DNA from 2 places in the Peribacillus sp. NPDC096622 genome. Region 1 is predicted to be linked to the other one. Evidence: riboswitches for the same ligand, from Rfam matches in the RefSeq annotation. Region 1 holds a riboswitch; the other holds the start of a gene.
The links. A riboswitch is a leader RNA that binds a small molecule or an ion and turns the genes downstream of it on or off. The one in region 1 is predicted to bind glycine.
Positions count from the first base shown of each region.

Region 2: linked by a shared signal. The riboswitch ahead of ACIQYG_RS13780 (amino acid permease) and the one ahead of gcvT (glycine cleavage system aminomethyltransferase GcvT) in region 1 are both predicted to bind glycine.

Region 1 is NZ_JBIWES010000001.1:100,047-115,141, reverse strand. It holds gene ACIQYG_RS00455 (DEAD/DEAH box helicase) at 1-1,472, opposite strand, end outside; glycine riboswitch at 1,848-1,935, shown strand; glycine riboswitch at 1,939-2,022, shown strand; gene gcvT (glycine cleavage system aminomethyltransferase GcvT) at 2,161-3,267, shown strand; gene gcvPA (aminomethyl-transferring glycine dehydrogenase subunit GcvPA) at 3,285-4,631, shown strand; gene gcvPB (aminomethyl-transferring glycine dehydrogenase subunit GcvPB) at 4,624-6,081, shown strand; gene ACIQYG_RS00435 (rhodanese-like domain-containing protein) at 6,221-6,604, opposite strand; gene ACIQYG_RS00430 (lipoate--protein ligase family protein) at 6,807-7,643, shown strand; gene ACIQYG_RS00425 (vitamin B12-dependent ribonucleotide reductase) at 8,032-10,602, shown strand; gene ACIQYG_RS00420 (hypothetical protein) at 10,753-10,938, opposite strand; gene splB (spore photoproduct lyase) at 11,076-12,101, shown strand; gene ACIQYG_RS00410 (patatin-like phospholipase family protein) at 12,186-13,067, shown strand; partial or broken gene ACIQYG_RS00405 (M9 family metallopeptidase N-terminal domain-containing protein) at 14,243-15,095, shown strand, end outside.
Region 2 is NZ_JBIWES010000006.1:223,914-239,008, reverse strand. It holds gene ACIQYG_RS13815 (ABC transporter ATP-binding protein) at 1-623, opposite strand, end outside; gene ACIQYG_RS13810 (PLD nuclease N-terminal domain-containing protein) at 620-859, opposite strand; gene ACIQYG_RS13805 (helix-turn-helix domain-containing protein) at 1,262-1,807, shown strand; gene ACIQYG_RS13800 (thioredoxin family protein) at 1,989-2,549, opposite strand; gene ACIQYG_RS13795 (GRP family sugar transporter) at 2,762-3,613, shown strand; gene ACIQYG_RS13790 (glucose-1-dehydrogenase) at 3,632-4,417, shown strand; gene ACIQYG_RS13785 (amino acid permease) at 5,003-6,391, opposite strand; glycine riboswitch at 6,895-6,973, shown strand; gene ACIQYG_RS13780 (amino acid permease) at 7,181-8,524, shown strand; gene ACIQYG_RS13775 (DUF3311 domain-containing protein) at 8,800-9,000, shown strand; gene ACIQYG_RS13770 (sodium:solute symporter family protein) at 8,997-10,475, shown strand; gene argH (argininosuccinate lyase) at 11,188-12,672, opposite strand; gene ACIQYG_RS13760 (ABC transporter permease) at 12,688-14,376, opposite strand; gene ACIQYG_RS13755 (ABC transporter ATP-binding protein) at 14,373-15,095, opposite strand, start outside.

The DNA.
Region 1 (15,095 bases):
TATAGTAACTTCAGTATATGTTCTTCAACTGTATTTTTTGTGGCAAAGTTATAGATCATCACATCTTCTTCCTGACCAAGGCGGTGAATCCGTCCAATTCGCTGTTCGAGCCTCATTGGGTTCCATGGCAGGTCAAAATTAATCAAGTGATGGCAAAACTGAAGGTTTATCCCTTCCCCGCCAGCTTCTGTTGCAATTAATACCTGTATATTCTTTTGGAATAATTCTCGCATCCAGTCTTTCTTTCCGCGCTTAAAACCGCCTCGGAAAGGAACGGAAGAAATTCCGTTCTGCTGTAGGTACCATTGGAGATATAGTTGAGTCGCCCTATATTCCGTAAAGATAATCACTTTGTCATCAATTTTCTTGATCAGTTCCAAAGCTTTTTCAGCCTTTGAGTTCTGAACCGTTTCATTCACTTTAGAAAATAAATCATCAAGCTTTGCCAAAAAGTCAGGGGAAGGCTGATCGTATTTGTCTCTCATATTTTTTAATGTATAAAAGACCGCCTCTCTGCTGCTGCATGCTTCCCTTTGGAGAGTGAGAGCCGAAAAGGCGCTTCCTTTTGATCCATCCGAAATTGGCTTGAATTTGGAAACAGCATCGTACAATGCTTGTTCCGTTGGAGAAAATTCAATGGTGATGGTTTCCACATGCCGTTTGGTCCATTCAATGCCAGTGTCGGCCCGCCGGTTTCGAATCATGACAGTGTTGACCAATTCCTTTAGGTGTTCATCTTCAATAATGTTCCGGCCTTTACCTTTATACTTTTCCGAAAAGAGTGAGGCATTTCCCAAGTGGCCCGGTTTCAATAATGAAACGAGGTGGAAAATCTCCTCGACTTTATTTTGAATTGGTGTGGCTGTCAGGAGTAAACAAAATTTCTTTTTCAGATTTTGGACGAATTCATAGTTCTTCGTCTTATTATTTTTAAGTTTATGAGCTTCATCAATAATGATGAAGTCATATTCCTGAGTGAAGATGATATCTCGATGTGGAGCGCGTTTCGCCGTATCAATGGATGAAATGACCACATCACAGGAGTCCCAGACATAACTTTTTCTCTGAACGACTGCCGGAATATGAAACTTGGTATTCAATTCAAATGCCCATTGTGAGACAAGGGAAGCCGGAACGAGGATCAATACTTTTTTTACAAGGCCCCTAATCATATACTCTTTTAGGATCAAGCCTGCTTCAATTGTTTTCCCTAGCCCTACCTCATCAGCCAAAATGGCTTTTCCATTCATCTTTTCCACCACTTGCTTCGCTGCTTCCAATTGATGGGGAAGCGGGGTTAACTGCGGAAGGTGCTTGGGCGCCTGTAAACCTTCAAAATCAGGTATGATAAGATTTTCTTCCATTTGAACCGCCAACTTATAAAGCTCCCAATTTCCCCATGGACCGTCATTTTCCATCTTTTGCAGAAACTCGTCATTCCATTCAGAATTGAAGGATATATTGATTTTCATAGAAATAACTCCCTCTTAAATCATAATTTCCTTAATATAAGGTCAAAACCCGAACATTTCATATGTGAAGTAAGAAAAATATTTCTCTTCAAAAGATATTGCAGAGATAAGTTTCTTAGGGTAGGATATAAGTATATTTAGAAAATTCCAATTTCCAATCGCTATTAAGAATGTTTGTACATTGATTGTGCAGTTCGCGTTTTCTTAGTATGGGCTATAGGCTCCTAATTTATCCAAGATAACTGAAGGAGATCAGCAAACGGTTTCTGAAGTTTTAGGAGAATTGGCAGAGAATGCATTCCATTTATGCTCAAAGGTTTAACTGATGCTTGGGGCTTATTCGCTTCCCTTCATTGGTAGACCATTTATATGCGGGTGAAGATAAGGGGAGAGACTACGGATGTAGCGCCGAAGGAGCAAACTTAGCAGTGAATCTCTCAGGCAAAAGAACTCTTATTGGACGCAACTCTGGAGAGCGCCGCCCGTTTTGGGACGGCCACCAAAGGGGAAAACCTATTACATAGGTAAACTTTCAGGTTTCAGGACAGAGAAAAAGCTCAAACGGGCTTTCTCTGTCCTTTTTTGTGCTTTTTTTACATCATGAATCAGGTTATATCTGATGCGTAATGACTAGAAGCTTTTGATAATGAAGCCAATTAAATTAAAAAAATCTGAAGGGGGTCATTTTTTGACCAATTTAAAAAGAACACCACTATTTGAGGTTTATCGTGAATACGGAGGTAAAACGATTGATTTTGGCGGCTGGGAACTTCCTGTCCAATTTTCGGGTATAAAGGACGAACATGAAGCCGTACGAACAAAAGCGGGGTTATTCGATGTTTCCCATATGGGGGAAGTCGATGTTAAGGGTCCTGGAAGCCTTTCCTTTTTACAGAAGATGCTGACCAATGATATCTCAAAGCTGCAACTGGGCGGTGCCCAATATACCGCCATGTGTTATGAAAACGGAGGCACGGTTGATGATCTAATCGTGTATAAAAGGGCTGAGGACGACTATCTGCTCGTGGTCAATGCGGCGAATACAGAAAAAGATTTCAATTGGCTGCAAGCTAATTTAGCGGAAGATGTCCAAATTACGAATGTATCGAGTGACTATACACAGCTGGCACTTCAAGGACCAGCTGCAGAGAAGATATTACAAAAACTATCGGGAAATACTGACTTAAGTGAAATTGGATTTTTCAAGTTCAAGGAAAATGTCATGATTAACGGTATCTCCACGCTGGTATCCCGTACTGGTTACACTGGTGAAGATGGTTTTGAGATATATAGCGACAGTAAAAATGGCCCTGCCCTTTGGAAGGCGATTATGGATGCCGGAAAGGAAGAGGGGGTTCAGCCGATAGGTTTAGGTGCTCGTGATACTCTGCGTTTTGAAGCGAAACTGCCGCTATATGGGCAGGAGCTTTCAGCGGACATCACCCCGATAGAAGCCGGGATTGGTTTTGCAGTAAAAGTGGATAAGGAAGCTGATTTTTTCGGGAAAGCCGTACTTGCTGAGCAAAAGGAGAAAGGAGCTCCCCGCAAGCTTGTGGGAATTGAAATGATTGACCGTGGCATTCCACGTCATGGGTATAAGGTCTACAGCGGTGATAAAGTCATTGGCGAGGTCACGACCGGTACCCAATCACCAACATTGAAGAAAAACGTTGGATTGGTACTTATCGATAAGGAATTTTCGGTGCTGGATGCGGAAGTCGAAGTGGAAATCCGTTCCAAACGTTTGAAAGCCGTTATAATACAAACACCTTTTTATAAAAAACCACGTAAATAGAGGGGAATGGTCATTAGATGAAACATCGTTATTTACCCATGACAGAGCAAGATAAACAAGAAATGCTGGAAGCGATAGGGGTATCCACTGCGGAAGAACTTTTCAATGATATCCCTGAAAGCGTTCGTTTTCAAGGAGAATACGATATCAAGCCTGCCAAATCTGAACCTGCGTTAATGAAAGAATTATCAAGGCTTGCTGCCAAGAATGCTGACCTTAAAAACTATGCTTCCTTCCTTGGTGCGGGTGTCTATGACCATTACGCTCCGGTCATCGTCGATCATGTTCTTTCCCGTTCTGAGTTTTATACGGCTTATACACCCTATCAGCCTGAAATTTCACAGGGCGAGCTTCAAGCAATCTTTGAATATCAAACGATGATCTGTGAATTGACGGGCATGGATGTGGCTAATTCCTCCATGTATGACGGCGGGACGGCGCTGGCTGAAGCAGCGATGCTCGCTTCAGGACAGACACGGCGGAAGAAGATTCTCATTTCAGGAACCGTACATCCTGAATCAAGAGAAGTCGTGAAGACATATGCGAAAGGGCAACGCGTGGAAGTGATCGAAATTCCTTATAAAGACGGTGTGACGGATTTAGCTGCTTTAAGGGAATTGGCGAATGATGACATTGCAGGAGTGATCGTGCAATATCCGAACTTTTTTGGCCGGATCGAGCCATTGAAAGAAATGGAAGAAATCATTCATGGCGTCAAGTCAATGTTTATCGTTTCCAGTAATCCGCTTGCATTGGGAGCTTTGACATCCCCTGGTGCACTCGGTGCGGATATCGTAACGGGGGATGCTCAGCCATTCGGCATTCCAGCGGCATTCGGTGGACCTCATTGTGGATATTTTGCCGTTACTAATAAACTTGTTCGGAAAGTTCCGGGCCGACTCGTGGGTCAAACAGTGGATGAAAATGGAAAACGGGGGTTTGTACTGACGCTTCAAGCTCGTGAACAGCACATTCGCCGTGACAAAGCCACATCCAACATATGTTCCAATCAAGCCTTGAATGCCTTGGCAGCTTCTGTTGCAATGACCGCACTTGGGAAAAAGGGTGTCAAAGAAATGGCCGTGCAAAATATCCAAAAAGCGCATTACGCGAAAAAAGCAATTATGGCAAAAGGGGTGGAAGTGATATTCGAAGGTCCTTCGTTTAATGAATTTGTCATTAAACTGCCTGCTCCGTTTTCAGAAATCAATAAAACCCTTTTTGAAAAAGGGATGATTGGCGGCTTCGATTTAGGGACGGTTTATCCTGAATTGAAAGACCATATGCTTGTTGCGGTAACTGAACTAAGAACAAAAGAAGAAATTGATGCACTTGCGCAGGAATTGGGGGATCAACATGAATAATCAAGATCAATCACTCATTTTTGAAATCAGTACTTCCGGTCGAATCGGTTACAGTCTGCCAGAAATGGATGTTGCAACTATTCCGCTCGAAGAAATTCTTCCTGCCGACTACATCCGTGAAGAAGAGGCAGAGCTTCCTGAGGTGTCCGAACTGGATATCATGCGTCACTATACAGCACTTTCCAAACGGAATCATGGGGTGGATTCGGGTTTTTATCCGCTGGGTTCGTGCACGATGAAATATAATCCGAAAATAAATGAAAATGTGGCACGCTTCAACGGTTTTGCCCATATCCATCCGTATCAAGATCCCGCTACTGTACAAGGAGCATTGGGACTATTATTTGATTTGCAGGAACACTTAACGGAAATCACCGGAATGGACCAAGTGACATTACAGCCTGCAGCAGGTGCTCACGGTGAATGGACAGGATTGATGATGATTCGCGCTTTTCACGAAGCGAATGGCGATACAGAACGGACGAAAGTGATTGTACCTGATTCGGCACATGGTACAAATCCTGCCTCTGCCACTGTTGCCGGACTTGAAACAATTACAGTGAAGTCCGATGAAAATGGATTAGTAGACCTTGAAGATTTAAAGCGTGTTGTCGGTCCGGATACGGCGGCCTTGATGCTGACGAACCCCAATACATTGGGATTGTTTGAAGAAAACATTTTGGAAATGGCACAACTTGTCCATGACGCAGGTGGAAAGCTTTATTATGATGGAGCGAATCTGAATGCAGTCCTATCAAAAGCACGGCCGGGTGACATGGGCTTTGATGTTGTTCACTTAAATCTCCATAAAACATTCACAGGCCCTCATGGCGGAGGCGGCCCGGGTTCTGGTCCTGTAGGTGTGAAGTCGGACTTGATCCCTTACTTGCCTAAACCTCTTGTAGTCAAACAAGGTGAGCAATTCGTTCTTGATTATGATCGTCCGCAATCCATTGGCAGGGTAAAACCTTATTATGGTAATTTCGGGATAAACGTGAGGGCATATACGTACATTCGTTCAATGGGTCCTGATGGCCTTAAAGCTGTCACCGAAAATGCGGTCATCAATGCCAATTATATGATGCGCAGGTTGGAACCTTATTTTGACTTACCATATAATCGTCATTGTAAGCACGAATTCGTATTAAGCGGACGCCGCCAAAAGAAATTGGGGGTAAGGACTCTCGATATAGCTAAAAGATTGCTGGATTTCGGGTATCATCCTCCAACCATTTACTTCCCGTTGAACGTGGAAGAAGGAATGATGATAGAACCGACTGAAACCGAGTCAAAAGAAACGTTGGATGCATTCATCGATGCGATGATCCAGATTGCCAAGGAAGCGGAAGAAACCCCGGAAATCGTTCAGGAAGCTCCGCATACAACCGTTATAAAGCGGCTTGATGAAACTCTTGCTGCAAGAAAACCTGTTTTACGTTATCAAGCCTAGACTAGAAGCTTAACCGAAAAAAATCCCTGCCTGCCGGCGGGGATTTTTCATGTTTATGTAAGATTTCATTAAAGTACAACATGGAACATTCTTTTACTTGAGCTATTGAATTAAAAAGAGCCCATGCGGAGATGGGGTCTTATTTCTTTGCTTTGATTTTCCCGGTCCACATCTTGAAACCGCCCTTTAGGTGAAAAAGTTCCCTGTAGCCTTTTTTGTATAGCATGGCTGCTGCTCTGCCGCTGATGATTTCACTTTGAGCGTACAAATATACAGGCTTGTCCGGCCTAATTTCGACCAAGCGGGTTTTCATTTGAGTCATGGGGATGTTTCTTGCGCCTAAGATATGACCATTATCGAAATCATTCGGTTCCCGCACATCGATTAGCTGCACTTTTCTGTAGTTAGCGATAAATTCGTCCTGTGTTAGTGTTTTGACGATTTTACGCTGGCGGTACCAATTAAAAAGTGAATACGCAATAACCACTCCTAAGATGATGAGCAGTGTATATAATATTTCCAAACATAAAACTCCCTTCTACCTTAACGAATACAGACAATCTTTATTATATAATTGCTTTACCCAATAATCAAAAAGAATTTTCATCAAAATTCTTCATGACTTGATAGCACTTTCTTTTTTAGAGTGTTAAAGTCTGTTAAACTACTACATGTGAGTTTTTTGTGAGGGATTGAAAAACAGTCTATCGAAACGAGGGGTAAAGATGACTAAAGAAAAATGGGGTTTTATAGATTCGGGGTATTGTTCACCGGCTTTTAACATGGCGCTGGACGAAGCGCTGTTAAACTGGCAAAGCAAAGGGGAAATTCCGCCAATCATACGCTTTTACGGCTGGGATCCAGCGACATTGTCGATCGGTTATTTTCAAAAGGCAGAAGCCGAAATTGATATGGAAGAGGTCAAAAGGCAGGGCCTTGGTTTTGTTCGCAGGCCAACAGGAGGACGAGCGGTACTCCACGAGCATGAATTGACTTATAGCGTAATCGTTCCAGAATCCTATCCGGGAATGCCAACTACCGTTACTGAAGCATATCGTGTCATTTCTGAAGGGATATTAATGGGGTTCAGGAATCTGGGATTGGATGCTTATTTTGCCGTGCCTCGAAGCGATCAGGAAAAAGCGGCTTTAAAATCGCCCAGGTCTTCCGTTTGTTTTGATGCTCCAAGCTGGTATGAACTGGTCGTTGAGGGCAGGAAGGTCGCTGGCAGCGCTCAAACCAGGCAAAAAGGCGTCATCCTTCAGCACGGGTCCATTTTGCTTGAACTTGATGATGATAAGCTCTTTAGCGTATTTAAATTCTCAAATGACAGGGTTAAAGAAAGAATGCAAAAAAACCTAAAAAACAAAGCTGTGGCCATAAATGACATTGCCGGGAGAAAGATTACCATCCCTGAAGCGAAAGAAGCTTTTGAAAAAGGTTTTGCCGAAGGACTTTCGATTGATTTAGAGCCATACGTCCTCACCGAAAAGCAATTGCTGGAAGTGAAGGCCATTGCAGAAAGCAAATATGAAAGCGATGAATGGAATTTCATGAGATAGAGGAAGCATAATTAGAGTGGATAATAAAAAAGTTTTTTCAGATTTGTTTGACCAAATAACACATCCCTTGCAGGGATAAGCCCTGAAAGGGATGGGGAAAAAGCAAGGTCCAAATTAATTGAAATCTGATGAAAAAATATCGTTAATCGACATTTTCCTCCCTTTTGCTAACTATATTAATTGATTTAACGTTTGACAAAATTAAAAGTTATTCAAAACAAACACAATATATAGTAGTTGAAATATTTAATGCGACACTATATATTGATTTTTGAGTTTCGCTATGATAAATTTAGGGTACTTGTTAAGCGAAACGGACATGTAAGGTTACATAAGGATTTTTGCGGCAGCAAGAACGGATCTTGAAACATATAAAGGAGAGGGAATTATGTCGGTTGTAATAAAAGAAGCTTTAAAGGTTGATCTAGAAAGGTTGAATAAGGATATTTCTTTATTTCCCCAGGTTCACCCTGTAACTGCTGATATGAAAATGGCGCATAAGGGAGTGTCCCGTCTAGTCATGCTTGACCGCTATTCTTTTAAGGATACTGAAAAAATCACACTCTCGGCAGGCGATTTCGTCGTTTTGACGATTAAGGAAGATCCGAAATTCCCGGCAAGGGGTCTCGGTTACATCGTTGAAATTGATTGGGAAACCAAAAAAGCCAAGGTATTGGTGGATGAAGAATTCCGTGGCGTATTGGATAATCCGGAGGAAATGGAGACGGGAATTGTAAACCGTCCGCTGGATATAATCGAAAAGCCGCTTGAAATATACTATGAACAAATTGCGAAACGTAATGCAACGGGATTGGCATCAGTGGAAACCACGGAAGAAAAAAGGACGGAATGGTTCAATAAATTCTATGAAGAATTAAAGAACCTTAATTTCGTCCCGGCAGGCCGAGTATTATACGGTGCGGGTTCCAATACGGATGTTACTTATTTCAATTGCTATGTAATGCCATTCGTACCGGATTCACGCGAAGGTATTTCAGAACATAGGAAACAAGTGATGGAAATCATGAGCCGCGGCGGCGGAGTGGGTACGAACGGATCGACACTTCGTCCAAGAAACACTCTGGCAAAAGGGGTAAATGGAAAATCCTCGGGTTCAGTGTCATGGCTTGACGATATTGCAAAACTGACGCATCTTGTTGAACAGGGCGGTAGCAGACGAGGCGCGCAAATGATCATGCTTGCTGATTGGCATCCTGATATTGCAGAGTTCATCATTTCCAAAATGCAAAATCCAAGGATCCTGCGTTACCTAGTGGAAAACACTAAAGATGAAGCCATCAAGAAATATGCGACGGATAAATTGAAATTCACGCCGCACACGGAACAGGAAACGGCTATGTATCAAGGGATCATCAATTATAAGGAGATTCCTGGCCAAGGTGGGTTCAGCGAAAAAATCATTAGGGATGCCGAGGAAAAGATCCGTACAGGTGGAACGTACAGTGTCCATAATTCAGATTTCCTGACCGGAGCCAATATCTCTATTTGCCTGACTAAGGAATTTATGGAAGCAGCGGAACAAGATGCGGAATATGAATTGCGTTTTCCTGATGTTGAAAGCTATACTGCCGAAGAAATGGCCATTTACAATGAAGAATGGCATAATGTCGGTGATGTTCGCGAATGGGAGAAAATGGGTCATAAAGTCCGTGTTTACCGTAAAATCCGCGCTAAAGAGCTTTGGAACTTAATAAACATTTGTGCAACATATTCTGCCGAACCAGGTATTTTCTTTATCGATAATGCTAATGAAATGACGAATGCCAAAGCATATGGTCAACAGGTCGTTGCCACGAACCCTTGTGGAGAACAGCCATTGGCCCCATATTCAGTATGTAACCTTGCGGCTGTCAATCTGGCTGAAATGGCTGATAAAGATAGCAAAACGGTTAATTTCGAGAAACTTAAGCAGACAGTTGAAGTCGGTGTGCGCATGCAGGACAATGTCATTGACGCAACTCCTTATTTCTTGGATGAAAACAAAAAACAGGCACTGGGAGAGCGACGGGTTGGACTTGGTGTAATGGGTCTGCATGACCTGTTGATCTACTGTGAAACGGAATATGGCTCTGAAGAAGGAAATATCCTTGTGGACAAGGTGTTTGAAACGATTGCGACTACAGCTTACAGGGCTTCCGTGGAGCTTGCTAAAGAAAAAGGCAGTTTCCCGTTCCTGATCGGGTCAACGGACAAAGAAACCAATGAGCTTAGAACACGTTTCACACAAACCGGATTTATGGAAAAAATGCCGGAAGATATCAGGGAAAGTGTTGCTGCACATGGGATCCGTAACTCTCATTTATTGACAGTGGCTCCTACGGGAAGCACAGGAACGATGGTTGGGGTATCAACAGGTCTTGAACCATATTTCTCCTTCACGTATTTCCGCAGCGGCCGTCTTGGTAAATTCATTGAAGTTAAGGCTGACATTGTACAGGAATACTTGGACCGCCATCCAGAAGCCGATACAGAAGAGCTTCCAAAATGGTTCATTTCCGCTATGGAATTAGCTCCGGAAGCACATGCTGATGTTCAATGCATCATCCAACGCTGGATTGACAGCTCAATCAGCAAGACGGTCAATGCTCCAAAAGGATATACTGTCGAACAAGTTGAAAAGGTATATGAACGTCTATACAAAGGCGGAGCAAAAGGCGGTACGGTATATGTGGATGGCAGTCGTGACAGTCAGGTCCTTACGCTCAAAGCGGAAGAAAACCAAATGGACGAGCAGCTTGAAATGGATGAATTGACAGATGTGGAAGAAAAGAAAAAAGTTGTATTGGTCGATACGATTAATGAGCTGCGTTCGACGAATGTTACGATTGGTTCGGAAGTGGGTAACACTTGCCCGGTATGCCGTAAAGGTGAAGTTCAGGAAATGGGCGGATGCAATACTTGCACGAATTGCGGAGCGCAATTGAAATGCGGGCTATAAGCTGATCGAAAGGAAGTCGTTAAGTATGCTGAAAAGCTATCTTAACGGCTTTTTTTAGAGTCATAAATGCAGGGTAGTGACAGTCTGTTCAATTAAATACCAATAGAGAAGACCGAATCATCGTAAATTCGGTCTTCTTTTCGTGTTCAATCAACCATTTTCATTTTGCTGCCCTATTTCCTTTTCGGCTAGATATTGGTTGCCATCTTTTAATACCGAAAATTTATCGACCGAGTCTCCAGGTATATTCCTTGGATTTGGAAATTTATTATCCGTTTGGACGGTGATCGTTTGTTTCCCCATTCCATTTGTCAAGAATTCTCGTTTATTAGTCATATCGCATCTCCTTCATTTTGAATTTCCAAGTAAAAACAATCATGAGGATAAAAGAATAAAGAAAACCTATCCTTATGAATTAGATTGTGTAGTTCGATTGAAAGTATGAACAAATCGAAAAAAGAATGGAGATCGAAATGAAACCATTTATGCCACAGTTAGTTTATATCGAGCCCAGGGCACTGGAATACCCGCTCGGTCGGGAATTGAAAAAGAATTTCGAAGGTTTGAACATTGAAATCCGTGAGACCACATCGCATAACCAAATTAGGGATCTTCCTGGAGAAAATGATCTGCAAAAATATCGTGTCGCCAAATCGACGCTCGTGGTAGGTATCAGAAAAACATTGAAATTCGATTCTTCAAAGCCATCTGCTGAATATGCCATCCCTCTTGCCACAGGGTGCATGGGGCATTGTCACTATTGTTATTTACAGACGACACTCGGATCAAAGCCATATATTCGGACATATGTGAATCTTGACGAGATTTTCGAGGCAGCCGAAAAATATATAAATGAGAGAAAGCCTGAAATTACTCGTTTTGAGGCAGCCTGTACATCGGACATCGTCGGAATTGATCATTTGACACATTCGTTAAAAAGGGCCATAGAGTATTTTGGGAAAAGTGAATATGGGGTTCTAAGGTTCGTCACTAAATTCCATCATGTCGACCATCTGTTGGATGCTGAACATAATGGAAAAACGAGATTTCGCTTCAGTATAAATTCACGTTATGTGATAAAGAATTTCGAACCCGGGACTTCAAGCTTCGAAGAACGGATGGAAGCGGCACGTAAAGTGGCAGGTGCCGGATATCCCCTGGGTTTTATCGTTGCTCCAATATACCGTCATGAAGAATGGAAGGAGGGCTACCATGAATTATTCGAACGGTTGAGTGAGGCTTTAAAAGGGGTGGATATCCCTGACTTGACTTTCGAATTAATCCAGCATCGGTTTACTGGTCCAGCAAAAAAAGTGATTCAAAAAAACTACCCGAAAACAAAATTGGAACTGGATGAAACGAAGCGTAAATATAAATGGGGCCGATATGGAATTGGTAAATATGTTTATCAAAAAGAAGAAGCCGCAGAACTGGAAACGACCATTCGTGGGTATATTGCGGAATTCTTCCCGAAAGCGGAAATTCAGTATTTTACCTGAATCAAGGCAAATTCTTCTTAAAACTGTCATAAATCGCTCTAATCCTGCTTAGAAATGTAAAGACCGGATTAGGGGAGGGCAGCTATGATTATTGACGGCGTTTTTTCCGGAGGCGGGATTAAAGGCTATGGTTTAGTGGGAGCCCTGCAGGAATTAGAAGAAAAGGGATTTGTATTCCATCGAACAGCAGGTACGAGTGCAGGATCCATCATTGCAGCTTTCGTAGCAGCTGGGTACACGGGAAAAGAAATGGAAAAGCTTTTTCTTGATATAGATTTAAGCGGCCTGCTGGATAAAAGGCGTGGTCTTTTGCCTATCCCATTTGCCAAATGGCTCCTTTTATACTGGAAACTGGGCCTTTATAAAGGCAACGCTTTGGAAGCCTGGGTCGCCGGTAAACTTGCCGAAAGGAATGTAATCACCTTTAAGGATGTTCGACCGAAATCACTCCGTATCATAACCTCTGACATTTCAAATGGGAAATTGGTCGTACTGCCTGATGATTTACCGAATTATGGAATAGATCCGGGCGCTTTTCCAGTGGCTAAGGCAGTAAGAATGAGTTGTAGCATTCCTTATTTCTTTGAGCCAGTCAAACTTAATGTCGGAAAAAGCAAGTTCCTTTTTGTTGATGGAGGTGTGTTAAGCAATTTTCCAATGTGGTTATTCAATTCAGATCATGTAAGAAAGGAAAGACCGGTCATTGGCTTGCGGTTAAGCGTCGATGAGATATGGAAACCGCATGAGGTGGATAATGCGGTTGAATTGTTCTCCGCACTATTCAAAACGATGAAAGATGCCCACGATGCACGGTATATTTCCAAGAAACACGTCCATAACATTGTATTTATCCCGATGAAGGGAATTTCTGCAATGGATTTCAACCTGAATGATGAAAAAAAGGGTGAATTGATCAATAGGGGCAGGCAGTGCACGAAAGAATTCCTTAAAAAATGGACTTATTAAAAATCGGGCTCTTAAAAATAAGTCCGATTCAGACCGTAGACAAACTCGATAAAATTGAGTTTGTCTACGGTCTTGTTTGTTTTAAAATAGAAGTTGAATCGTCTGCAATTAACTCACTACAGATAAGTGTAGACGATTCAAGGGGGGAAGGTGCAGATAGAATTAGCTGATATAAACCATGCACCATAAGTCGTATCCTTCTTCAAAAACAATTTAGATCATAATAACAGCGGGTTTATTCTTAAGAGTTTTTTTGCCCCTCAGAATTAGAGCAGCTATAAGAAGAAAACAAATGATTGTGGCGATAGTCGATGGTCAAGTAGTAGGAGCTTTTCGATTTTACAGAAAAAAACATCCAATAGCATTTCGCTATATCAATTTGCTTTAAATGAGGTTTATCGGGGGCAAGGGTTGTTAAAAAAGATGTTAAAAACTATAAATGACTTACCAATCCTAGCGTTATGTCCGATCGAATCAAAATTAATGAATACTTTTACACGTCAGGTTGGCATCTACAAGAACAAAATGCAGAGGCTTTTAACGACTAAAAAACTTTGGGAAAGTATCATTATGAGGGATTAAACCATTAGGCATATGCTATCTCTTCTTCAACTATTACTTTACATGAAGAAGCCAACTAAAAAGTCGGTGTTCCTTAACGTACAGGAAACAACCGCCTTTTTTTAGGTTTAAATTCGTTTAGCGTATGTTTTCCGAGTTTTGTTGGCTGGACCACAATTAATCTAAGAGGCGGTTTAATAAACGTGACTTTTTGAGAATCCAGAACAAAAGCAACTGTCTAGCAGAAAAACTTTTATCAGACAAGTCAACACCTTGTATGGAATGATTGTTCTCATATCTACTCCCCATTTACTTGCTGACCAAAGCTCTGCTTCCATGTCGTTTTTCTTAGTAGGTTCAAATTAGCTCCACGGAACTCAGTGTTTGTAAGGATAGCTTACTCATTCTCTTACAAAATAGAACATAGAGGGGTACTGATTTGGTCTAAATTGTGTCTAAGAGTTCAAATTATATAAGAAAATTTTAACAAATATGGAATTTTATATTGTTTTTATTACATAATATGTTATTTTCAGAAGAGCAATATAGTACCAGAGGAGAGCTTGTTATGAAAAAAAATAAAACTCAATCAAGTGTTAATTGGGATTAGTACAATGGCACTATCATTAGGAGGGTTACAAGAAGAAATAGCAACAGATAAAACGCCTTATAATGTATTACAAATGAAACCTGATGGCATAGAAATTCCAAAAGATGAAATTGTACATTCTTCAAAGGCTGATGAAACCTTATCATTTGAAAAATGATTAAAATAGCAGATTTTTCACAACGCCCAGCTCCAATTATTAAACGCGCTGAAACGAAGCAATTGGAGCAACAGAACTCGATAGCAGAGCTTAAGAATGAGTGATAGTGAGCTAATTGATAAGCTTGGTAATATTCACTGGAATCAAATTACAGACATATCCCAATTCAGTTAGGAAACAAAAGTTTTATCAAAATAAAGAGCGCATGCAACTTATCATCAATGAATTAGGGAAAAAAGGAAGTACTTTTACGAAAGATGATTCAAAGGGAATCGAAACATTTGTTGAGGTATAACGTTCTGCTTTTTATATAGGATTTTATAATAACGAACTATGCTATTTAAATGAGAGAAGCTTCCACGATAAGTGTTTATCGGCATTAAAGGAAATGGCTAAGAACCCAAACTTTAAACAAGGTAACAGGTCAGCAAGATAAAGTGGTAGCTTCTTAAGGGAAATGCTTCTATTGATGCTGAAATAGTACAGTATGCGACGAAGATTTTTAAAACGGTATAATGAAAATCTCTCTACATATGAAAGCGATCGTTTAAAAGGACAAGCTATATATGATTTAATGCAAGGGATTGATTATGACATACAGTCCTATTTGCAAGAAACAGGTAAAGAAGCTAATACGACGATGTGGTATGGAAAGATTGATGCCTTCATAAACGAGGTTAGTAAAATTGCCCTCATACAT
Region 2 (15,095 bases), on a different contig from region 1:
TCAATTTTTTTACCGCTTTTTATAATGACAAACCTCTCACATATTTCTTCTGCATCGCTTAATATATGCGTCGATAATAAAATTGTCGTATCTTTCTTTATCTCTTTTATGATATTCAACACTTCTCTCCGGCCGATTGGATCTAATGCCGAAACCGGTTCATCCATGACAATCAATGCCGGTTTATGTAACAGCGCCTGTGCAATTCCAAGCCTTTGTTTCATTCCGCCTGAAAAAGTCCGCACCTTTGAATTCTCTTCCCCGCTCAACCCCACTTTCGACAATATCTCTGGGATGCCGCTTAATAATTCTTCCCTCTTGATACCCGAAAGCTGCCCCATGAAAGTAAGGGTTTCTTTGGCGGTCATCCATTGAAAGAAGTTAGGGTATTGTGGTAAGTAGCCTATTTCCTTTTTCATTTTTGAAATTTTCTTACCATCAAGCAATACTTCTCCCATACTTGGATCTATAATATCTGCAATCACTTTTATCAGTGTCGATTTACCAGCCCCATTGGGCCCAATCAATCCAACACATTCTCCTGATTGCAATTCCATTGAAAAATTATTGACCGCTGTTTTTTCTTTGAATTTTTTTGTAACATTTTTAATCTCTAATTTCATATTCTTTCACTATCCTTTCTACCGATAACGAAGTACAGAATTGGACCGATAGTATTTGCAAAAATAATGATGAGTGTCCACAATAAAACATTTTTCCTCGTCTTTCGATTTCTGTATAAATCAATTAATGCTATAAGAACTAAAATCATTCCAATTGCAATTACCGGTAAAATAATTGGCAGAATAGACATGAAATCAATATCTTTCAATTCGTTCCATCCATAATGCAATTCCATATATACCACTCCTTTGGTAACGAAATATTATTATCATTATCGATAATGATAACATGTAATTTGGAATTTTGCACCTATTTTTTTTCTTAATAAAATATTGTTTTAGTTTTTATTGTTATTTATAATGATAATATTATCATAATAAATAATAATAAAATATCGCGATATTTATTAATTTTCATTGCATGAATACATCTTTTTTTAAAAATTTAAATTATTTAAAAAGGCTTATTATTTACTTCGAAAAAATATTTCGGTAATATTATTTTTCGAACCGTGTCATTTTTATTTAAATGAAAATGATTCAAACATTACAATATATGACGAATTAAACTTATTATTCATGACCAACATTAAATTTGATCAAAAATTATCCAGTTATAACAATGTGAGGAGAATTAGATGATTAATAAAGCTGAAATTTTAATGCACCCGGTAAGAATAAAGATTACCCAAGCTTTAATGAGAAATAGGGAAAATGGTTTAACACCATTAGAAATGTTAAAAATCATTAAAGATGTACCCCAAGCAACATTATATAGACATATACAGGTTCTTTTGGATTCAGGGGTCATACGCATTGTAAAAGAGAAAAAAGTGAGATCCGTTTCCGAAAAATATTACGTTTTAAATGAAGAAGAAGCACGGCTTAGCGGGGAAGAATGGAAAAAATCCTCTAATGAAAAAAAGGTGAACTATTTTTCTTATTATCAATTATCCCTTATGACCCAATATCAAAACTATCTTACTAAATTAGAAGAAAGAGACTGCGCAGAAGATGGTTCAACCTTTTCCCTTTTAGAACTAAAGCTTGATGATGAAAGCTTCCTTAACTTCCAAAATGAATTGAACGATTTAATGTTAAAATACTACAAAGCAACGAATCAAAGTGCCAAACAAGATTCTCCTATTCGAACAATCGGCGTTACAATTATTCCAGAATCATAAAAAATGAAAAGGCTGTTCCAAAACCACGGACTCAAGAAAAGAATACTTAGAAAAAAACCGTCAGGAAACATATCTATATATTCACAAACCAATCAGGTTGCAGTCCCGTTTTGAAACAGCCCTTCATTATGGAAGAAATCCCACCCGTTATGGGACAGGACTAAAAGTGATATATCCGCTTTCAGCAGTTCCCCAATGCTTCCTTTATACTGCCGTATACTTCGTCCCACAGGTGTTTTTCTTCAGCAAAAGCCGCAGTTATCTTTTTAATGAATGCTTTTTGCTCTGCCTCGAAACGTTCATCATCCTTGGGAGGCAGGTCTGACCTTAACTCCATTACGTACTCTTGTACCTTTGGTGCACGAGGCCCCCAAACAGCTTTTTCTTCACCATTCTTATCAATGAATATAAAAATGGGAATCGAACGCGCTGTTCCATTCGTTAGGTATTGATCCATCAGTTCAAGATTTTGATCTCGTAAAACCATGCGGGTTTCAATATTTGCCGCTTCAGATATATTCAGCAGTATAGGAATATTCATCATCGCATCTCCGCACCAGTCTTCAGTAATGACAATGGCTCGAAGTTCCTTCTTCTTTAATGCATCAAAAAAACCTTGGTCTTCAGCAGAAATGGAAAAACCATCCTGAATCGATTGTAAGTTTTCTTTATGAACTTTCATCGAAGATACAAATTCTTGAGCAGAAATCCCCTTTTCAAACCATTCATTCAGTGTCGTCATACTATTTCTCCTAACTATTTTTTAAATTAAAAGTACCATAAACCACTTATTATTTCATTGAATCACCCCTGAAAAATAAAATGGAAAATTGGTAAATTAAAACCATGTTTTCTTTCCCGTGTAAAGGGAAAACTATACATACATTCAATAGCTTACTAACTTGCTATTTTATATTGATAAAAACATTGTTTTCTAGTTTAGGAGATGAAATTTTGGAAGGTTTTCTCTTTGCGCTCCTCCCTGCATTGACATGGGGCAGCTTAGTGCTTGTGTCCGAAAAACTCGGAGGCAACTCTTATAATCAAACACTTGGCATTACAATCGGTTCTTTACTGTTCGCCATCATGATGTCTTTCATCAATCCGCCGGAATGGAGCGGTACAGTGTGGACTGTCGGCATCATTTCCGGAATAGGCTGGGCATTCGGGCAGTTATTTCAATTCAATAGCGTGAAGGAAATCGGGGTATCAAAAACCGTTCCAATCTCAACAGGACTGCAAATTCTAGGGAATACATTTTTTGCGGTTATCATTTTCAGGGAATGGAATGACAAGATGACAATCACCATCGGCATTGTTGCAATAATCTGTTTGATTACAGGTGTCTTGCTGACTAGCTACGGTGATGGTGATAACAAAAAAGAAGGAAACATGAAAAAAGGCGTTTTTTACCTTGCCATTTCTACGATGGGTTATGTTACATATGTCATCGTCGTTAGATGGAATGAAGTTGACGGATGGTCGGCGATCCTGCCGCAAGCAATTGGCATGTTCCTGGCTGCCTTGCTCCTTTCAATCAAACATAAACCGTTTAATAAGTATGCCGGACGAAATATTCTAACCGGAATGATGTGGGCAGTCGGTAATATCGTTCTCTTGCTCGCTAATCCAAAAGTGGGCGTTGCCATCGCATTCTCATTTTCCCAAATGGGAATCGTCATTTCCACTTTAGGCGGCATCTTTCTTTTAGGAGAGAAAAAATCCAAAAAGCAAATGGCCTTCGTCATCATCGGGTGTGTACTCGTAATTGCTGGCGGAATCATGATCGGCTTCACAAAAGAATAGTTAAAGGAGAGATGAATGATGTATGACGATTTAGAGAAAAAAGTGGTCGTGATCACCGGAGCGGCAAAAGGGTTAGGAAAAGCCATGGCCGAAAGGTTCGGTAAAGAAAAAGCACATGTCGTATTAAATTATCACACTGAAAATGGCGACCATAAGGAAATCATCAAAACGATTGAAGCTGCAGGCGGGAAAGCCGCAGCCATTCAAGGTGACGTTTCTAAAGAAGCGGATGTGAAGAAATTGCTTTCTTTCGCTGTGGACACCTTTGGTACAATCGATATCATGATCAACAATGCTGGTATTGAAAATGAAGTGCCCAGCGAAAAATTGACTCTTGAAGATTGGCAGAAAGTCATCGATGTAAATCTAACGGGGATGTTCCTGGCAAGCAGGGAAGCAATCAATTATATGCTCGATCATGGTATCAAGGGCAATATCATTAACATGTCTTCCGTCCATGACCGGATACCTTGGCCTCATTTTGTCCACTATGCAGCAAGTAAGGGCGGAGTGAAGATGATGACAGAAACCCTTGCACTTGAATATGCTCCTAAAGGGATTCGCATTAATAATATTTCACCTGGGGCAATCGACACACCCATCAATGCCGAAAAATTCAATGACCCAAAAGCTCAACAAGAAGTCATCGACCTGATACCGATGGGATACATCGGAAAACCGGAACAAATTGCCGCTTGTGCCGCTTGGCTAGCTTCCGCCGAATCGAGCTACGTAACGGGAATGACCTTATACGCTGATGGCGGAATGACCAAATATCCAGGATTCCAAGCAGGAAAAGGCTGAACTTAACTTATGAAAAAAAAACACTCCATCACAAACTTGGGGTGGTTCTTTTCATGACCCTGGACAAGAATTGTACAATTTAGAATCCTATTCTCGGCGGATAAATATTGTTAAAAAATAATACTTACTATACTTGCGTTCTATTACTTGGATTGGTGTCCCATTTGGCTCGATTTCTGCATTGGAACCAACAAATCATAAGCTATATCGCGGAATTGATGTCAGTGGAAAATCGTCTGGAATAGACGCTGTTTATATTCGTTCATGTGGAGCGCTTCATTTGGTGTTACGGTACGCCCGGTAATTTGTATAAAAACTTCCTTGTGTAAAGATGAAAAAATCTGGCAGGAATTCTCATTCCATAGGCTTTTTGATTCATTCCCCCTACTGGTCTCCCTTGTTATGGGGTCAAATTAGCTTTACTCGTGAATTTAAGTGATTTACTCGTGAATTCAACTACTTTACTCGTGAGTTTTGCCGATTTACTCGTGAATTTCGCTGATTTACTCGTGAATTCTAACAATTGATCCACAAAGACAACAAAAGCCCTTCTCGAATTAAGAGAAGGGCTTTCTAATAGAATTTTTATCCTGAAATTTCATCATCGGATTTAACATCCAACGGTGTTCGTTTATCCATTTTCAGCATGTAATAACTTGCCACAACCAAGGCTAGGAAAACGATCCCGACAACCAAGGAAATCCGGGTACTCGGATTGATCCACATACCCACCAGCACCATCAGTAAAAAGGCTATTGTCGCATAGTTACTGTAAGGGGCCAACGGCATTTTGAAAGGATGCTTCTCCATTTCAGCGGCATTTACCTTTCTGAATTTAAGCTCACTGATAAGTAAGACAAACCATGGAATCATCCCGGGCAATACACTCGCACTATACACATAAAGGAATAATTGCGGCGGTGCAAGGTAATTCAGGATAACCCCGATGCCCAATCCTAATAGTACAGCGATCGTGCAATATGCCGGCACTCCATTTTTAGATACTTTAGCAAAGACTTTCGGAGCTTGGCCATTCAATGCCAGTGTGTAAAGCATACGTCCTGCACTGAAAATCCCACTGTTGCATCCGGACATTGCCGCAGTGATTACGACAAAATTGATGATTCCTGCCGCCGCAGTGATACCGATTTTGGCAAAGGTTGAAACGAATGGGCTGCCTAAGTCATCCAGTTGATCCCAAGGGAAGACTGTCACGATGACGAATATGGCACCAATATAGAAAATCAATATGCGCCATATGATTGATTGAATCGCTTTTGTTACGGTCTTCGTTGGGTCTTTCGCTTCACCGGCCGTGATGCCGATAAGCTCAACGCCTTGATAGGAAGCCACGACAAGTGAAAGCGCAAAGAAGAATCCTGTCCAGCCTCCCGTAAAGAAGCCGCCATTTGCCCATAGATTCGATAATCCAATCGCATCCCCGCCATTGCCTATCCCAAAGAAGATAAGGCCCAGGCCGGCAACGATCATCAATATAATCGTTATGATTTTTATAAGCGCAAACCAGAATTCAAATTCCCCGAATGATTTTACGGAAATGAGGTTGGCCGCCCCCAAGATGATCATGGCTACCACACCTGGTATCCAAGCAGGTAACTCCGGGAACCAATATTGCATATACAACCCAACCGCGATAATTTCGGACATTCCGACGATTACCCATTGAAACCAATTGCTCCAAGCAGTCATATAACCTGCCAAAGGATGTATATAGCTGCTCGCAAAGGTTGCAAAAGAACCTGTAGTCGGTTCTAAATATAACATCTCACCCATGGAACGCATGATGAAAAATATAAAAATACCTGCGATGGCATAAGCAAGCATTACAGAGGGCCCGGTCCATTTGATCGTGCTTGCAGAACCCATGAATAACCCGACTCCGATGGTTCCGCCCAAAGCTATCATTTGAATATGTCGTGATTCCAGCCCTCTCTTTAATTCCTTGTTCGACATGATTAACTCCCCCAGATGCAATATCGGTAATGTTTTTCTATCCTTACCACGAACGACTCTCTATTAATTATTGCAGTTAGAAATGCTTTATCCTAATCAATATTACATAACACTTCAATTACGTTTTCTTATCTTATAATAGTAAATATTCTGTAAAAATACAATTGTATTTTTGAAATAAACAGTTACCAATAATATCTTGTCGATTTTCCCAGTCTAAAAATATCATTTTAAAAAAGTGATGTTCAGTATTTTATTATAGTGATCGTTCAAAAAGATCACTTCTGCTTAAACCTTAAGTTAAATACAACCCACTATAAACTGCAGATAAGGCCAGTTTCACTTCAAAAAAACTTGTTGACCTACCGAAAAATAGATGATAGAATTCCAATATTATTTTATAAGTATAATGAATGCTCCAGCAGTGATAGATTTTCACTGACTGACATTTCTTCACAACCGCATACAAGCAAGCGATGAATGCTATGGATGACACTATAGCAGGAGCAGCTTCTGGAGAGACTGTACAAGATACAGCGCCGAAGGATTCACAATCTCAGGCAAAAGGACAGAAGAGTAACGAATGATAAAATTGTTATTCTGAGCCCTTTAAGAGATTGGTATTATCCAATCTCTTTTTTTATTGTCCATTTTGTGATTGGACTAAAAACACCAACTTTTAAAACCAATGGGAAAGGCCAGCTGGGCGAAATAATCACGTCCCTCTCTCCAAGACCATGCAGGTAAAAACATTCACTACCAAGACTATAAAAGACGGGGGCGTACGAATTGGCTAAACAAGAATTGAAAAGAGATTTAAAAAATCGACATGTACAACTGATTGCAATAGGAGGAACCATTGGCACCGGGTTATTTTTAGGTTCAGGAAAAGCTATACAATTGGCAGGACCTTCCATATTATTCTCTTATCTGATAATAGGGATTGCCTTGTTTTTTGTGATGAGGGCCCTGGGGGAATTGCTCTTATCCAATGCAGGGTATGTATCATTCACTGAATTCGCAACTGAATATGTCGGTCCATGGGCCGGCTTCGTGACAGGTTGGACATATTGGTTCTGTTGGATCATGACCGCAATGGCCGATATCATAGCTGTCGGTGTCTATATACAATATTGGTTTGATGTCCCTCAATGGATTCCGGCTCTAATATGCCTGGTCATTCTGTTAGGATTGAACCTATTGACCGTTAAGATATTTGGCGAATTGGAATTCTGGTTTGCCATCATTAAAGTAATCACGATCATCGCCTTGATCATCGTAGGAATCTTTCTTTTGATCATCGGCTTCAATACCAATACCGGAACGGTTTCCCTAACGAACCTATGGAATCATGGTGGCATGTTCCCCAATGGCATTTCCGGATTCCTACTATCTTTACAGTTGGTCGTCTTCTCATTTGTCGGTGTCGAATTGGTCGGGGTTTCTGCAGCAGAAACGGCGAACCCGAGAAAGAACATTCCATCTGCCATCAATAAAATCCCTGTCCGGATTTTACTTTTCTATGTTGGTGCCATATTCGTCATTCTCTGCGTCAACCCATGGACACAATTGAATGCCACGAGCAGTCCATTTGTAGAGGTCTTTGCGTTAATTGGCATTCCCGTCGCTGCAGGGATCATCAACTTCGTCGTTTTGACATCCGCTGCTTCTGCATGCAACAGCGGTTTATTTTCAACAAGCCGAATACTCTATACGTTAAGCAGGAATGGAGAAGCCCCTGCTAAACTGGAAAAATTAAATAAACAGGCTGTTCCGAGCAATGCCTTATTAACATCCACAATCGTTGTATCAATAGGGGCATTATTAAGCAAAATGATACCTGAACAGGCATTTACTGTCGTGACTACCATCAGTGCCATCTGTTTCATATGGGTATGGAGCATTATCTTGATCTCCCATATCAAATATTCGAAAACAAGGCCTGACCTAAGAGCCGAATCGACTTTCAAGGCTCCTTTTACACCTTTTGTCAATTACGCCATTTTAGGATTATTCCTGTTCATCCTTATTGTTATGCTATTCGCTGAAGCTACACGACTATCACTGCTCTTGACCCCAATCTGGTTCATCCTCTTGGTGATACTATATAACTATCGGAAAAAAGATAGCTAAAGGAAATAAAGCCTTGAACTCAATATGAATTCAAGGCTTTATCTGTCTTATGAACACATTTGGATTCGGCTGTCTGCGAACTGTTGCTAAAATATATCAGGCAACTGCATTAAATTTTATATCAAAATAGTGTAAGCTAATATATATCATCGGACCTTTTCCGTCATGTATGAATTTTTCATCCCGGTTTGGTTCACCCATCCATCAGTCGCATTGAAGAATAAACCCCCATTGGTGGGCGTTTCACTTTATATAAAAACGGAGGGGTTTGTTTAGTGAAGATTATATATATTCTTACTCTAGTTCCTTTTATAGGCATACTCGTATTTCTACCTTTTGTTAATAAAATAGAACCATATGTATTAGGGATGCCTTTCAATATGTTCTGGATGGCTATGTGGGTGGTCCTTACCTCTGCCATACTCGGCATCATGTATAAGCTGGATCCCAGGAATCGGGAAGGTGACCAGGAATGAATATTGCTCTCTTAATCATTTTAGCATTTTTACTTCTATCGATATTTTTAGGCATACGCTCTTCAAAAGGAAAAGATATGGACTTGGAACAATGGACGGTGGGCGGACGCGGTTTTGGTGCGATATTCGTCTTTCTGCTGATGGCCGGGGAAATCTATACGACCTTCTCCTTCCTTGGCGGCAGCGGCTGGGCTTATGGCAAGGGTGCACCCGCTCTATATGTTCTCATTTACATTACTTTATCTTACGTATTATCCTATTGGCTCCTACCGGAAATATGGAGATATGCCAAAGAAAATAAACTGATGTCTCAATCCGATTTCTTTGTAAGCAAATATAAGAGTCCCAGTTTAGGAATTTTGGCTGCGCTTGTCGGTGTGGTGTCGATGATTCCAGTGATCGTCGTGCAGCTGAAAGGATTGGGGATCATTGTCTCGGAAGCATCTTATGGTGCCATCTCAATGTCCGAGGCAGTTTGGATGGGGGCGATCAGCCTTACCATTTATGTGATGATTTCCGGTATCCACGGTTCAGTTTGGACAGCGGTCATTAAAGATATCATGATGGTCGCCATAATAGGATTTTTGGGGATTTATCTGCCGATACATTACTTTGGCGGATTTCAGCCGATGTTTGAAGCGGTTGATGCGGCCAAGCCTGGTTTTCTAAAGTTCCCTGATCAGGGGCTTAGCGTATCATGGTTCATCTCCACGGTAATATTGCTCGTATTCGGTTTCTATATGTGGCCACAAGTTTTCAGCGCTGTTTATTCAGCACGCAGCGGCAAGGTATTTCGAAAAAACGCCATCATCAGCCCTTTATATACACTCATGCTGTTATTCGTCTTTTTCGTTGGGTTTACAGCTATATTGAAAGTGCCCGGACTCGTTGGGGCAGATGCAGACCTCTCATTGCTGCGCCTTTCGATCGAGACCTTTGATCCATGGTTTATAGGCATAATCGGCGGAGCTGGATTGTTGACCGCATTGGTGCCGGGATCCATGCTTTTGATGAGCGTCGCTACACTGCTCGCGAAAAACGTTTATAAGGAATTTGCACCCGCAGTATCCGATCGCCACATTGTACGGTTGGCAAAGTTCCTTGTGCCAGTCATTGCCCTTATAGCCGTCTACTTCACCTTAAACGGCGGTGAAACGATGTCGGCATTAATTCTTATGGGATACAGTCTCATCACACAGCTTTTCCCGTCCCTTCTCTTTAGTCTGAAAAGGAATAATCCGATCAATAAATTTGGTGCAATCACCGGTATCATCACCGGATTGGCCATCGTAATCTGCATTACACTAAGTCAATCGACAATAGGGACCTTGTTTCCATCCTTGCCGCAAGCAGCGAAAGATTTGAATGTTGGAATCATCGCATTGGCAGTCAATTTCATTGTGATGATCACGGTAAGTCTTGCTTTCAGAAAGCATGCGGTTCAGTTGGAACCTAAATCCGTTAACGATATATGAAGCAACTTTGAAACTGGTTATTCTGGATAAATAAACATTGGAGGCTCAGTCAAAAGACTGAGCCTTCCTTATTATCGACAGACAAAGCATAATGTCCTTTTTCTCAAGTTTGATTATAGGAAGTCTCATTTTAGACTATTAATCTTTTCTGTTTATAAACAAATCCCCTATTTTAACTAATAAATACAACGAAAAAATAATCATCAAGGTTCTGGATACTACCAGACCATCAATAGCTAAGTCATATCCACCTCTTAATAAAGCTTCCGGATTCAAGCAAAAAATAATCGATATTACGAAAGCTATTAAAATCAGGATAAAACCGAACTGAAATCTATTTGACATTAACATTCCGCCTCATATTATATATTTTACAAATAACTGCATTGCCTTTGGAAATAATCTACATTTATTGTTAGTGGGGATATCTCAGTTTCAATAAAATTCAAAAAAATAGCCACCCTAATAAAGAATGACTATATATCATAAAATAGGAAGCTTTCTCTGTTAACAGATAAAATGCATCGTATTTCGTCCAAGCCGACCAAAAATACTCTCTTCAGGAGGTTCGGGCTTTTACTCGTGAGTTTCATGCTTTTACTCATGAATTGGAACAAATACTCGTGAGTTTCATGCTTTTACTCGTGAATTTGGTGCAAATACTCGTGAATTTCATGTCCGTTAAAGCTCATTTCCTTTTTACCCCGTACCTTCAGTAATCCACTAAAGCCTTCCTGCGATCATTCAATTCTTTGACCATTTTCTTATATTCTTGCAACTCTTGTTCCAGTTTTTGTTTTCTATTTACAATCATTCTCGTAACCTCTTTCGGGGAGGGCCCGCCTTGAATGCTTCTTATCTCCACAAAATATTCGGGAGAGATTATTTTTTTCCATTCGTCTTCAGCTATGTTCACTGAAACGAATTCATTGATGATACTGTTGATTTCTTGTGTGTCCCAATCATATAGCTCTTTCCCTTCACTAATTGACCGTTTTGCAATAGTACTGGCTATGGAATGGGCTTTTCTAAAGGATATGTCGTAATCTCTTGATAGGGTATCCGCTAATTCAGTAACCGTTATACTGGATTTTGCGGCCATTTTCTTTGTATGTTCTTCATTTACTTTCAAAGTCGATATGACGGCATACATTAGTTTCATGACACGGCCTGCATTCGAAAAAGCTCGATATAAATGCGGCTGTAAATCATCTTCCGTATCGACGATATCACCAAATGGTGTATTGTGGATCATATTCATTGCAGCAAGTGCATCACCATACGCACTGCTTGCAATTGAACGGGAATGTTCAATTGAGACTGGATTTCTTTTTTGCGGCATGATGCTGCTCACTTGAACATAAGGATCCGCCACATGAAATGTTCCAAACTCCCTTGTCACATGCTGCAGGAAATCTTGAATCCATCTCCCTGTATTGACCATGCACGTCATGATTGCAGTTGCGGTTTCCAATAAATAATCTGCCCCGCCTATCGAATCATAGGAATTCTCAATCACCGAATCAAACCCAAGCAGATCAGCAGTACGGTTCCGACTGATCGGAAATCCGGTGGTCGTTAACGCGGCCGCACCCAAAGGGGATTGGTTAACCGTTTCATAGGCTGACCACAATCTGCCAATATCCCTTTGAAGCACATCATAAATGGCTAAAAAGTAATGTCCTATTGTAGTCGGCTGAGCCGGTTGGGTATGCGTATAACCTGTAATATAGGTTTCTGTATGTTTTTCAGCCTGCACTAAGAATGCTTCGTTCAATTGGTTTGCATAGCCTATCAATTGGAGCAGATGACCTCTCAAAACAAGCCGGTACATTGCAACTCCCATATCATTACGACTGCGGCCGATATGAATCTTCCCTGCAAGTTCATGACCGATTTCCTCACCGATCTTTGCCTCCATCATGAAGAATAAGTCTTCGAATTGGGGCTGATAGGTCAACTGGGCGAGATCTGTTTGGGCCACTTTCCGAATCCCATCAAGCATGGTTCTCGCCTCTTCATCTTTAATGATCTTTTGTTCCGAAAGCATGATGACATGTGCCCGATGAATATCGAACATTGCATGAAATAAATAATCTCTTTGATCATTAAAAACAGGCATCAGAAGCTCTCTAGCATAGGTTTTTCCGGGAAAGACACTACCTTCATTTTTGATAAACTCTTCAAGCCTGCTCATCTTTGAACCTCCGATTTATAAAGCTTTTTCCGCTTTGATTCCAAAAAACTTGTTCGAAATAAAGAGAACGATTACAATCAGCGTGATTTGAATCATCCCATATGCGGCTGCCTGCCCCATATTGAACATCCTAAGCTGATTCATGATTTCAATGGATATGGGCCTGTTTGAAATCGTGTACAACAGGACCGAGGTCGGGAATTCCCCCACAGATTCGATAAATGCCAATAATGTCCCTGATAAAACACCTGGCATAATAATCGGAAATATGACCCTTCTGAAGGTATAAAACCACTTAGCCCCCAAGTTTCTGGCTGCTTCCTCAATCGAATCATCCAGCTGCTCCAGAACGGCATTAGTCGAGCGGACAACGAGTGGAATATGCCTGATGAAATAGGCAAGCGGCAATATCCAAAATGTTCCTACCAATATTTGACCAAAGGAAAAAACGCTAGGTTCATTGAATGCGAATATCAAGTTCATCCCTATGACCGTTGCAGGCAACGCCCAAGGAATCATGACTAGAATATCGACAAGGCTTTTCCCGACGAATTTCCGTTTGACAAGTACATAGGACGCTATGACCCCAAACACCAGATTTGCCAACGTTGCAATGACCGCCATCAGTAAACTATTTCGTAACGGTTTGAAGATATTAGGATCTTCAAACAAAAGCCGGTAATTTTCCACATTAAATACTGTGGGGTACGTTTGAAATGTCCAGGTTCCATCCGGCACTAGTGAAAGCAAAAGAATCGTAAAATGCGGTAAAAGCAGAATAATTACGCCGATGATACCCGTTACGACCATCACCCATTTCATGAACGGGTTCTTCACTTCACTCCTGTGTGCGCCAATTCCTTTCGAAGCCATGCGATAATCCTTCCTATTCTGATACCAACGCATGAATAATAGAAATGAAATCGAAACGATGGATAGAATGACCGATTGAGTAGCGGCAATTTCCATATCACCATTGATTTTTGAAAAATAAATTTGCAGGCTCAACACCCTGTATCCGCCAGCTAATAAAAACGGGGCACTGAAAGAAGCCATTGATATCATGAAAACTAGTAAAGAGGCGGCAACGATGGCAGGTGTCAATAATGGAAATGTCACCTTCCAAAAAACCTTGAATTTATTTGCGCCTAAGTTATAAGCGGCTTCTTCAAGTGAGGGATCTATTTTATTGATTGCAGCGGATACAGTCATATAAAAATAAACATACATCGTATAGGCATGCACGATAAGAATTCCCGATACCCCGCCAATCTTGAATGGAACCTTATCAAGACCAAACAGGTCCTTGATGGCATTTGGAACCAATCCCGATTCTCCATATAAAAACATAAAGGCCATGACCCCTACCAATGATGGCAGGACAATCGGCAAAATCGCTGCTGATGAAAAGAAGCTTCTGCCGGGAAAATCGTAACGGTTAAAAATGAATGCGAGCGGAATGCCAATCAAGGCACTGACCAATACACTCAATAAGGATATATAAACAGAATTCCAAAGAGCCTCTAAGTTCGTTTTCGATTCCTGTACGAAGAAGTCCTGATAATTTCCAAGGGATATCATTCCGTCTTTTTGCAGACTTTCTATAAAGGTCCTCAACGATGGGTAGAGTACATATGCTACAAGCACCAATGCAACTGGTAGAAGGAGCCAAACCGTCAATCTCGTATCACGATTTTTAATCATGGAGCATCACCGCTTATGACAGGGATAAGACGCAGCTGTTTCTCGGGAAGCTGGACATACACTTCCTTTCCTTGATAAAAGTATCCAAAATCATGGGTGTTAAATACGTCGACCCTTAGTGACACGTCTTGAACATCCACCATGACATTCATAACAGATCCAAAGAATTGGACGGAATTTATTTTACCTTTAAAGATATTCATTCCTTCTTCGGTCACATCCAGAATTCTGATTGCTTCAGGACGAATCGAAACAGCAAGGTCAACATCAGTCTGTAAGATTGAAATTCCTTCTCTAGCTTGATTTTCCACATTCAATTTAATCGGTTGTTCACTACCTTTAAGGGCAACCTCTATATTATCTTGTTGAACTTTTTCGACTTGAACGGGCAATAGATTAATCTCGCCTATAAAACTCGCCACAAAGTCATTGGCCGGCCGATTATAAATTTCTGTTGGCGTCCCGACCTGGTGACATACACCATAATTGAACACAGCGATCCGATCACTCATGGATAATGCCTCAGCCTGATCATGTGTGACATAAATGGTGGTAATCTTATAATCACGCTGCAGCCTTAAGATTTCCACTCTCATTTCATCACGAAGCTTGGCATCCAGATTACTTAATGGTTCATCCAGCAGTAATATCTCCGGTTCAATGACCAGTGCTCTCGCAAGGGCCACCCGCTGCTGCTGTCCTCCGCTTAACTGGCTCAC